Regions from separate parts of the Herbaspirillum seropedicae genome, predicted to be linked through region 2. Evidence: predicted binding sites of a transcription regulator. Region 2 holds the regulator's gene; each other region holds the start of a gene.

Region 1 (3,222 bases), 400 kb from region 2:
TCAATCGGGCGTGGACCTGGTAAAGAAGTACCCTGATCAGTTCGAAATAACGAAGTATCCGCAAGGGATCCAATTCTATGCCGCTGACTGGGGATCCGTCCCCAATGGAAGCGTAGTGCTTGCCACCAGCGCGCATAATGTCACGCTGCCCTATATCTTGAGTGCGACAGGCAATGACGATCCCAATTTTGCCTCCGAGAACATTATCAACTGGAACATCAATGCCGGCATCACAGAAGCGGACGTGATTGCGCATGACGATGCCAGGAAAAGATTCTTTGGCCTGTTGCAATCACTGCGTAATGCCGGTTGGGTGCGCGCGATCCGCTTGAGCGAACCTCGACTCAAAGGCAAGCAGGCCCTGGACTATCGCCAGAAAGAAAATCCCATCTATAGCCTCGATCCCGACTATGTCTTGTCGCTAGAGCAATGGATGACGCTCGATACCAGGGCTACATGGAGCCTGTACTCCGATCATGCCTACCTGGATGTCAGTATCACCCGTGATCCCAGCAAGACCGACGTGACCAAGCCGGGCGCCTACTTTGTCGAATACGCATTGAAATCGGACAATGAAAAATGGCGTTCCGTGGTTGGCCCCACCAAACGCTTGCACTGGAAGACCGAGTTGCCTGCCGTGCTGCCGCAACTTGCGAAGTCGCGCCAGGCCGCAGAGGAGACGCTGAAGAAAGAGAACATCACGATCGATGAGACCTACCGTGATCCTCCGCTTCCTGATCTCAGTCTTTGATGCGCAGGGCTCGGGACCGAGGTCCCGATGATGCAAAAAGCCTTGGCAGTGAACCGTCCCCCAACAGTTGGATGCCGATTCCAACGTTGGGGTGTTTTTCGTGGGGGGCAGGGCGAGCGGAGCTTGTTGATGCGCCCCAAGCAGGCTTAAGCCAGCGCAGACCGGTTCAAACCGACGGCGCCAGCGCCACGCCATGAGCGTGATGGTGCGCGGCGTGGGCGGCCATCGATAACGCCATGCTGAGATAGTTGTCGCTGCGCCTGCGCTGCTGCGCCTGCTGCTGTTCCAGGACGAACAATTGCTGGTAGAGATTGCGGATCTGCTGCTGCAGCAACTGACGCTGCTGCTTGCCATCCTTGTTGGCGGGGAAGCGCGCCAGCGACTGCGCCTGCTGTTGCAGGATCAGGATGCGATGGCTCAGTTGCGCGATCAGTTCGGCCGGATCGGGATCCAGTGTGTCGGTGCCTGCGGCTGCCGGGACAGCGTCTTGCCTTGCCTGAGCGACGTACATGCGGACTCCAGCCCCTGACGAGGCGCTAGTGAGATGGGATTGCCTGCATGTTTTACGGCAGCCTGGGGCAAAGCTTGAGCCGCAAAAGAAAAAAGGCGGAGCCGCCTTGATGCGGGCTCCGCCTCGCCGTCCAGGTGGGCAGCGGGATTCAGATCACGCCGCGGCGCATCTGGTCCAGTTCGATGGATTCGAAGAGCGCCTTGAAATTGCCTTCGCCGAAGCCGTCATTGCCCTTGCGCTGGATGATCTCGTAGAACACCGGGCCGATCAGGTTCTGGGTAAAGATCTGCAGCAGCAGGCCCTGGCCGGCCGTGGGCGCGCCATCGATCAGGATCTTCAGTTCGCGCAGGGCGTCCAGGTCTTCGCCATGGCCGGGGATGCGGCGTTCGACCAGGTCGTAGTAGGTGGAGATGGTGTCCTGCAGCGGCACGCCACGCTCGCGCAGGGCGCGCACGGTCTGGTAGATGTCGTCAGTGCCCAGGGCGATGTGCTGGATGCCTTCACCGTTGTATTGCTTGATGAATTCTTCGATCTGCGACTTGTCGTCGGCGCTCTCGTTGATGGGAATGCGGATCTTGCCGCACGGGCTGGTCATGGCGCGCGAGCGCAGGCCGGTGACCTTGCCTTCGATGTCGAAATACTTGATCTCGCGGAAATTGAACAGGCGGGTGTAGAACGACGACCAGGTATCCATCGCGCCGCGCATGACGTTGTGGGTCAGGTGATCGATATAGGTCAGGCCCACGCCCTTGGGGTTGCGCTCCACACCGGGGAAGAACTGGAAGTCGACGTCATAGATGGAGCCATTCTCGCCATAGCGGTCCACCAGGTACAGCAGCGAACCGCCGATGCCGCGAATGGCGGGAATATTCAGTTCCATCGGCCCCAGCTTGGCCTCGACGCCTTCCGCGCCCAGTTCCAGCGCACGCTTGTAGACCTGGGCGGCATCCTTGACCCGGAAGGCCATGGCGTTCACCGAGGCGCCATGCACCTGGGCGAAGGCGGCGGCATTGCTGCCGGGTTCGCCGTTGAGGATGAAGTTGACTTGGCCTTGGCGGTACAGGGTGACGTTCTTGGAGCGGTGCCGCGCCACCGCGGTAAAGCCCATCAGTTCCAGCACGCGGGCGATGGCGGCAGGGTCGGCAGCGGTGTATTCGACGAATTCGAATCCGTCGGTGCCCATGGGATTGTCGAACAGGTCGCCGCTGGCGGCGGGGGCGAAATTGGTCTCGGTGTGGCCCATCTGTGTCTCCTCGTATCGGGTGCGGCCGGCAAGCGCGGCCTATGCGAGGAGTTTATTGCGTAAAAAGCGCAATATGTGATTGTTTTTTGCGCGATAAACTAGGTAATATGCACAAATAATTCTTAAATAAGCAAATTGGAGAGATAAATGAGCATCATCAACGTGGACCGCTATGACCTCGCGCTGCTGACCGAGCTGCAGCGCGACGGCCATATCACCAATAGCGCCCTGGGCCAGAAGGTCCACTTGTCGACCTCGCAGATCAGCCGCCGCGTGCAGCGCCTGGAAGAAGCCCACGTCATCGAACGCTACACCGCCGTGCTGGACCCGGCCGTGGTCGGCTTGGGCGTGACGGCCTTCACCACCGTGACGCTGGATCGCCAGGGCGAGACCCGCGGCGAGCTCTTCGAGAAGGCCGTCGAGACCATGCCCGAGGTGACCGAGTGCTTTTCGGTCACGGGAGAGGGCGATTATATCCTGCGCATCGTCGCCCCCGACCTGGCGGCGTTTTCCGAATTCATGATGACGCGCCTGCTGCGTCTGCCGGGCGTGACCAATGTCAAATCCAACATCACCCTCAAGAAGGTCAAGCAGTCGCATGAACTGCCGCTGGAACACGTGATGCAGCCGGTCAAGTCGCGCCAGCGCATCCGCTTCTCACAGTAGGCCGGCGCAGCGGATTCGAAAGCAAGCGGCGGAGTGCGTCCGCTTGCTGTG
Region 2 (3,222 bases):
ATCGACCAGCGCATGATGTTGCCGGCCTGCCTGGATCCCCAGGCCTTCATGCCGAATGGCGCGCGCCTGTGGGGCCGCACCTCGGTGGGCGTGAAGTGCGTCGCCCCTGCTCCGTGGACCATCTACGTGCGCGCCAATGTCCAGGTGATCTCGGACTACCTGATCGCCGCCGTGCCGCTGGCCCAGGGCCAGACCATCAGCGCCAGCGACATCAGCCGGGTGCGCGGCGACATGTCGGCCCTGCCAGCCGGCGTGATCACCGAAGAATCGCAGGTCATCGGCCGTGTGGCCGGCATGTCCCTGCGCGCCGGCACGCCCCTGCGTATGGACGCCATCCGCAACCAGCGGGTGGTACAGCAGGGCCAGTCAGTGCGCGTGGTCTCCAATGGCCCCGGCTTCCAGATTTCCACCGAAGCGCGCGCGCTGTCCAATGCCAACGAGGGCCAGATGACGCAGGCGCGCACCGCTGCAGGCCAGGTGGTCAGCGGGATTGCCAAGGCCGGCGGGATTCTGGAAATCAACTATTGATACAGGGCAATTCCTCCTCGGGTCTCGTCATATGAGAGAATGTGAAGAAATATCCTTCACACCCCTCAATTAGATGCGCTGGCTGTTAAAGTTTGCGCGGAAATGGTCGATAATCAATGCGACAGGCGGGTGCAAAGCGCCCCCACCCTACAAGGAATACTGCCGTGAACGTTAACGACGCCCTCAAATCCGCCGCGCTCAACACTGAGCAGACCCAGGCCCAGCCTCGCAACAACGCCCAGGCGGGCGCGACTGCCGGCAACAACGCCGCCAGTTCTGCCGCTTCCGACAGCGTGCGCTTGTCGGCGACCTACCAGTCGCTGGAAACCAAGGTCAGCAGCAGCAGCGGCAGCTTCGATGCCAAGAAAGTCGCCGAGATCAAGGCCGCCATCGCCAATGGCACCTTCCAGATCGACGCCGACAAGGTGGCCAACGGCCTCATCGACACCGTCAAGACCCTGATCAACGCCCGTCGCGCCTGATCCCCCAGTACAGGATTGATCTGCATGAACCCGGCTAGCCAACTGCAACAGGAACAAGCGGCCTTGTCGCGCCTGGTCGAAAAACTGCGCCAGGAACAGGCGCTGCTGGCCGACGCCACGCCGGAAGGCCTAACCGAGGTGATCTCCGAAAAAGCCACCATCGTCGCCGACATGGCCACCCTGGCCGGCAACCGCCACGCTCTCCTGGGCCAGCTGGGCTACAGCGAAGACGAAGCCGGCATGCAGAAATGGATGAATGAGCACGGCAGCGAGACTGACCGTGAGCACTGGGCCGCCCTGTTCGAACTGGCGCAGGACGCCAAGGAACTGAACCGCGTCAACGGCCTGCTGATCGGCAAGAAGATCTCGCTCAACCAGAGCGCCCTGACCATCCTGCAAGGCAAGACCGGCGCCGGCAATTTCTATGGCCCCGATGGCCAGAACAGTATCAGCGCCTCTGGCCGCAGGCTGGGTGTAGTGTAAGCCCCCCCCTTCCCTGCCTCAGCAGAAAAGCAAAAGCCCGGCAATGCAAATTGCCGGGCTTTTTTCATGCTGGAGGGCCGCCGATGGGATCAGGCCACGCCGCTCCAGGAATGCTCGCGCAGATAGGAGCGCATGCGCGAAATGGCCTGGCTGTGCAGCTGGCAGACGCGCGACTCGGACACGCCCATGACGGCGCCGATTTCCTTGAGATTCATCTCCTGCTCGTAATACAGCGCCATCAGGATCTGCTCGCGCTCGGGCAGCGCCTTGATCGAATCCACCACTGCTTCGCGGAAGCCGCCATTGATCAGGTTCTGTAGAGGATCGTCGGAGTCCGAGGTCTGGTGACGGTCCAGGAAGTGCTCGTGGCCGCCATCGTCGTCATGGAAATCTTCGTAGTAGATCAACTGATGGCCGCCACACTCACTCAGCAGGGACTGGTAGTCCTCCAGGCTGATCTGCATGTGCTGCGCCAGTTCGGCTTCCTTCGGCTGCCGGCCCAGTTGCTGCAGCAGCGTCTGCATGGCTTCTTCGACCTTGCGGGCGTTCTGGCGGATGCTGCGCGGCAGCCAGTCGCTGCTGCGCAGCTCATCGAGCATGGCGCCGCGGATACGTTGCACGGCATAGGTCTCGAACTGCGCGCCATGGGTTTCCTCGTAGCGGTTGACGGCGTCGAGCAGGCCCATCATGCCGGCCTGGATGAGGTCGTCCACCTCCACGCTGGGAGGCAACTTTGCCTTGAGCTGATGCGCCAGCTTCTTCACCAGCGGCGCATGCTGCTCCAGCAAATCGTTCTTGCCTTTTTTTCCCTTGACGTTATACATGCACGTCACACTCCCAGACTCGCACCGTCGGTCGCCATCCCGTAAGTGCTGCGCGCCGATTCGGCCGCGGTGAATTTCTTGGACAGGCGCTGGAAAGCCAGCGCCGCCGTCGCGAACGGAAACACATCCATCACCGCACGCCCCTGCCCGGTGGCGCGACGGATATGGTCGTCGGCCGGGATGGCGCCCAGGTAATTGAGCTGCGCCGCCAGGTAGCGGCTGGCCGCCTGCGCCATGTTGGCGTAGACGGTGCGCGCCTCGGCTTCGGTCGCATCATTGACGATGAGGCTGAACGGGCGACGACCGATGCGGTCGCTCAGGCTCTTGAGCAGCACATAGGCAGCCTTGATCGAGGACGCCGTGGTCGAGACCTGGATCACGATCTCTCCCATCTCCATGGTCGGCACCGGCAGCGACTGGTCCGCCGACAGCACGCCATTGACCAGGGTGATCTCGGCCTGCTCGATGAGGCTATCGAAGATCTCCGCCAGTTGGCCGGCCTGCGGGTCACTGGCAGAGGGCACGCTGCGTCGCGCAATGCGCGCCATCGAAAAACCTTCCGGCAACATGCGGGTCGCTTCGCGTGGTGCGCGCTCCATGCGCGCCACCTCCTGCAGCGTGGCCACGTCATGGCGCAGGCCGATGCGGGTAAGCAGCCCGGTGGTGGCCACGTCGCCATCGATGACCAGCACGCTGTGCTTGGCCTGCGCCAGCGAAGCCGCCAGATTGATGAGCATGGCGCTCTTGTCTTCTTCCGCTAGCACGGAAAAGAAGGTAAACAGCCTGGGGACCGGACGCTCCAGCATCCGGCGCAGTCCAGCGGCCTGGTCGCCATCGTAACTAGCCAAAGCTCACCTCGCGCAGACCTTTGTCATTCATCGACATGGCGGTGGGACCGATCACGC
Region 3 (3,222 bases), 1.0 Mb from region 2:
CCTTGGTGGTGGACGGGGTTTGCTTGGTCAGGTTGGCCACGGCCTTGGCCAGCGTGTTGTAGGCGGTGACGAAGGTGTTGGCGGCCGTGGAAAGGCCGCTGGTGTCATTGTTGATCGACAGCGAGAAATTGTCGGCGCTGGTAGTGACCTTGCTCAGGTTCAGGGTCACGCCGGAGATCACGTTGGTGACCTTGTTGCTGGTGCTGGTCACAGTCACGCCGTCCACGGTCAGCTTGGCGTCTTGCGCCTTGGCCAGCTGGCCCATGGAGCTGCCGGCCAGGTCGCTGTAGTCGCCAGCGCCAGTCAGCTTGACTGCGTCCGTGCCGCTGGGGGTGAGCACCAGATGGTCCTTGGAACCATCGTTGGTGATGGAGGCGGTCACGCCGGTGTTGGCGTCATTGATGGCCTTCATCACATCGTTGAGGCCGATGGCGCCGCTGCCGTCGAGGTCGGTGGGGTTGATGGTGAAGGATTTGCTGCCCACCTGCAGCGCCAGGCTGCCGCTGGAGTAGGTCTGGTTGGTCGCCACGCCCGTGGTGGTGATCGTGCCGCTGGGGTCGAAATTGAAGGCCGCGAAGTTGCCCGTGCCGGTCACGCGCAGGGTGTTGGCCGAGCCGGCGTCCTTGGCGGTGAGCACCAGGTGGTCATTGGTGCCATCGTTGACGATGGAGGCGTTGACCCCGGCGTCGCTGGCATTGATGGCGTCGCGCACGCCGGCCAGGGAGTTGGTCTTGGGCTGGATGATGGCCGTGGAGCCATTGCCGGTCTTGATGGCCAGCACGCCGTTGTCGAAGGTGCTGCCCGGGGCGATGCCGGCCGAGCTGACCTTGACCGCCTGCGCCAGCTGGTTCACCGCGATGTTGTACTTGCCCGCCGCCGCCTTGCTGGCGTCGCGCGGAGCCTGGATCTGCGTGACCGTGCTGGAGACATTGGAAGAGGGATCATAGGCCAGGCTGGAGAGGCTGTTGTTGGCCGTGATCTTGATGGTATTGGCGGTGCCGCCGGTGTTCGATTCCAGTACCAGGTGGTCGCCGCTGCCGTCGGTGGTGATGGAGGCCGTCACGCCGGCCTTGGCGGCATTGATGGCGTCACGCACCCCGGCCAGGGTGGCGTTGGCCTGCAGGGTGATGAAGGTGGGCTGGTTGGTGCCGACCTTGATGGCCACCGAGTCGCCCGCGTTGAAGGTCTGGCCGGCCGTGAAACCCGCCGATTGCAGCTTCTGGGCCAGCACCTTGGTCGATTCATCGGTGTTGGTATCGGCCGTGAAGGGATCGGTGGTCAGGTTGGTCCCGGTGCCGGCGTTGCTCAGCGTGGTCTTCTGGGCGCTGAAGCTGGCCGCGGTCAGGGTCTTGAGCGCGCTCTGGTAGCTGGTGAAGGCATTCTTGAGGCTGCCATAGGCCGAGATCAGCGTATTGAAGCTGCTCTCCTTGTTCTTCAAGGGCGTGAGCCGCGACTTGCTCTCGACCGAGATCAACTGGTTGACCAGCGTCGCAACGTCCAGCGGACCTGCCGACGTCGAAATGGTGCCTGTGGAAGTAGCCATGGTAGAGCCCCTGATGATGTTTTTATGATATGAAGCGCTGAGCTTGCCTCAGCATACCGCCGTTATCGGCAGGTCTTTGCAAAAGTAAAGGGTGATTTTGCTGACCAATACTGACGTTTGTCTGGTCTTTTTGTGGAGAATCGATGGAGATGCGGGAATTTGTGCGTTCAACGCCGCCGACTACCCGCCCGGATAATCCTGTGCAGTGAGACAGTGTGGTCGATCTTGAGAAAGCCGGAAGGTGGGATGGGCGGGACGGGAAGGAAGCGCAGCAAGGCAATGTGCGCCAGAGGCGGCGCGCCGGGCGTCCGGCGGGCCGTTGCCAGCCTCAGCTCTGGATGAACTTTTCCAGCGGGTAGTGATGCTTGACGAAGGGCGACTTGATGACGATGTAGCTGAAGTATTTCTCGATGCGCAGGTTCTGCTCCAGCAGCGATTCGATCACGCTCTGGTAATGCACCACGCTACGGGTCATGAACTTGAGCAGGTAGTCATAGCCGCCGCTGACCAGATGGCATTCGATGATCTCATCGACATTGCGGATGGTGGACTCGAACTTGGCGAAGTCTTCGCGTCGATGGTCCGACAGCGTCACTTCGGTGAACACGATCTGCACATCGGCCAGTTTCTCCAGCCGGATGTAGGCGCCATAGCCGCTGATGTAGCCGGCCTTCTCCAGGCGCTTGACGCGGATCAGGCAGGGGCTGGGCGAGAGGCCCACCGCGTCGGCCAGGATCACATTGGTGATGCGGCTATTCTGCTGCAGGTGACACAAAATCCTCAGATCGATCCGGTCCAGTTTCAACGCGCCGTTAGTCATCATGTTGCCTCGGGTTATTCGACTCAGCCTGCCGGCCTTGCCCGCGTATGGCACGCAGGCAAGGCCGGCAGGAGGTTGCAGGGCATTTTAACCCCTCCAGCCACGATTTCCCCATCGGGATGGAGGCGATACTCGCATTGGCCTGCTCAGCGCACGGCCTGGCGCACTTCGGGTTGGGCCAGTACTTCGTCGAGGATGGCCTTCAGACGCGCAAACATCAGCGCAAAGTCCTCTTGCGTGTAGCACAGCGCAGGCGCAAAGCCGAGGATGTTGTCGCCGAAGGCGCGGAACACCAGCCCATGACGATAGGCCGCCTGGAAGATGCGATCATGCAGCTTCAGTTCCGGCGCGAAGCGCGCTTTCGTCTGCTTGTCAGCCACCAGCTCCAGCGCGCCCAGGAGGCCACGGCTGCGGGCGTCGCCCACCAGCGGATGCGCCAGCAGGGCGCGCAGGCCGCCGGCGAAGACCGGCTCCAGCCGACGACCGTTGTCGAGCAGACCGCCTTCCTCATAGAGCCGCAGGACTTCCAGCGCCACCGCCGCACTGACCGGGTGGGCCGAGTAGGTCTGGCCATGGCCGACCACGGTGCTCATCGGCGCGCCATCGGCAATGCCGTTGTAGACGCGGTCCGACATCATCACCGCACCCATCGGCGCATAGCCGGCGGTCAGCCCCTTGGCCATGGTCATCAGGTCGGGCTGCACGTCTTCGTCCAGGCAGGCGAACATCGGGCCGGTGCGGCCAAAGCCGGTGATGACCTCGTCCACCACGAAGAGGATGTCCAGTTCGTTGCAGGCCAACTGCATGGCCTTCAGCCAGCCCTTGGGCGGCACCACCACGCCCCCCGAGCCCTGGATGG

What was found. The regulator FliA, encoded in region 2, starts transcription of late flagellar genes. The targets are predictions, from matches to a motif close to CTAAAGTTTNNNNNNNNNNNGCCGNTA.
Region 1: a site for FliA is predicted at 1,315-1,341, ahead of ACP92_RS08295 (FlxA-like family protein). Genes of this name have one in related genera too.
Region 3: a site for FliA is predicted at 1,607-1,633, ahead of fliD (flagellar filament capping protein FliD). Genes of this name have one in related genera too.

The regions. Positions count from the first base shown of each region.
Region 1 covers NZ_CP011930.1:1,897,251-1,900,472, forward strand. Annotated here, with positions in the region: gene ACP92_RS08290 (hypothetical protein) at 1-751, shown strand, start outside; gene ACP92_RS08295 (FlxA-like family protein) at 918-1,262, opposite strand; gene hppD (4-hydroxyphenylpyruvate dioxygenase) at 1,411-2,505, opposite strand; gene ACP92_RS08305 (Lrp/AsnC family transcriptional regulator) at 2,653-3,171, shown strand.
Region 2 covers NZ_CP011930.1:2,293,383-2,296,604, reverse strand. Annotated here, with positions in the region: gene flgA (flagellar basal body P-ring formation chaperone FlgA) at 1-528, shown strand, start outside; gene flgM (flagellar biosynthesis anti-sigma factor FlgM) at 693-1,010, shown strand; gene ACP92_RS10130 (flagella synthesis protein FlgN) at 1,035-1,493, shown strand; gene ACP92_RS10125 (RNA polymerase sigma factor FliA) at 1,583-2,317, opposite strand; gene ACP92_RS10120 (MinD/ParA family ATP-binding protein) at 2,323-3,123, opposite strand; gene flhF (flagellar biosynthesis GTPase FlhF) at 3,158-3,222, opposite strand, start outside.
Region 3 covers NZ_CP011930.1:1,275,772-1,278,993, forward strand. Annotated here, with positions in the region: gene fliD (flagellar filament capping protein FliD) at 1-1,543, opposite strand, end outside; gene ACP92_RS05600 (Lrp/AsnC family transcriptional regulator) at 1,872-2,366, opposite strand; gene ACP92_RS05605 (aspartate aminotransferase family protein) at 2,510-3,222, opposite strand, start outside.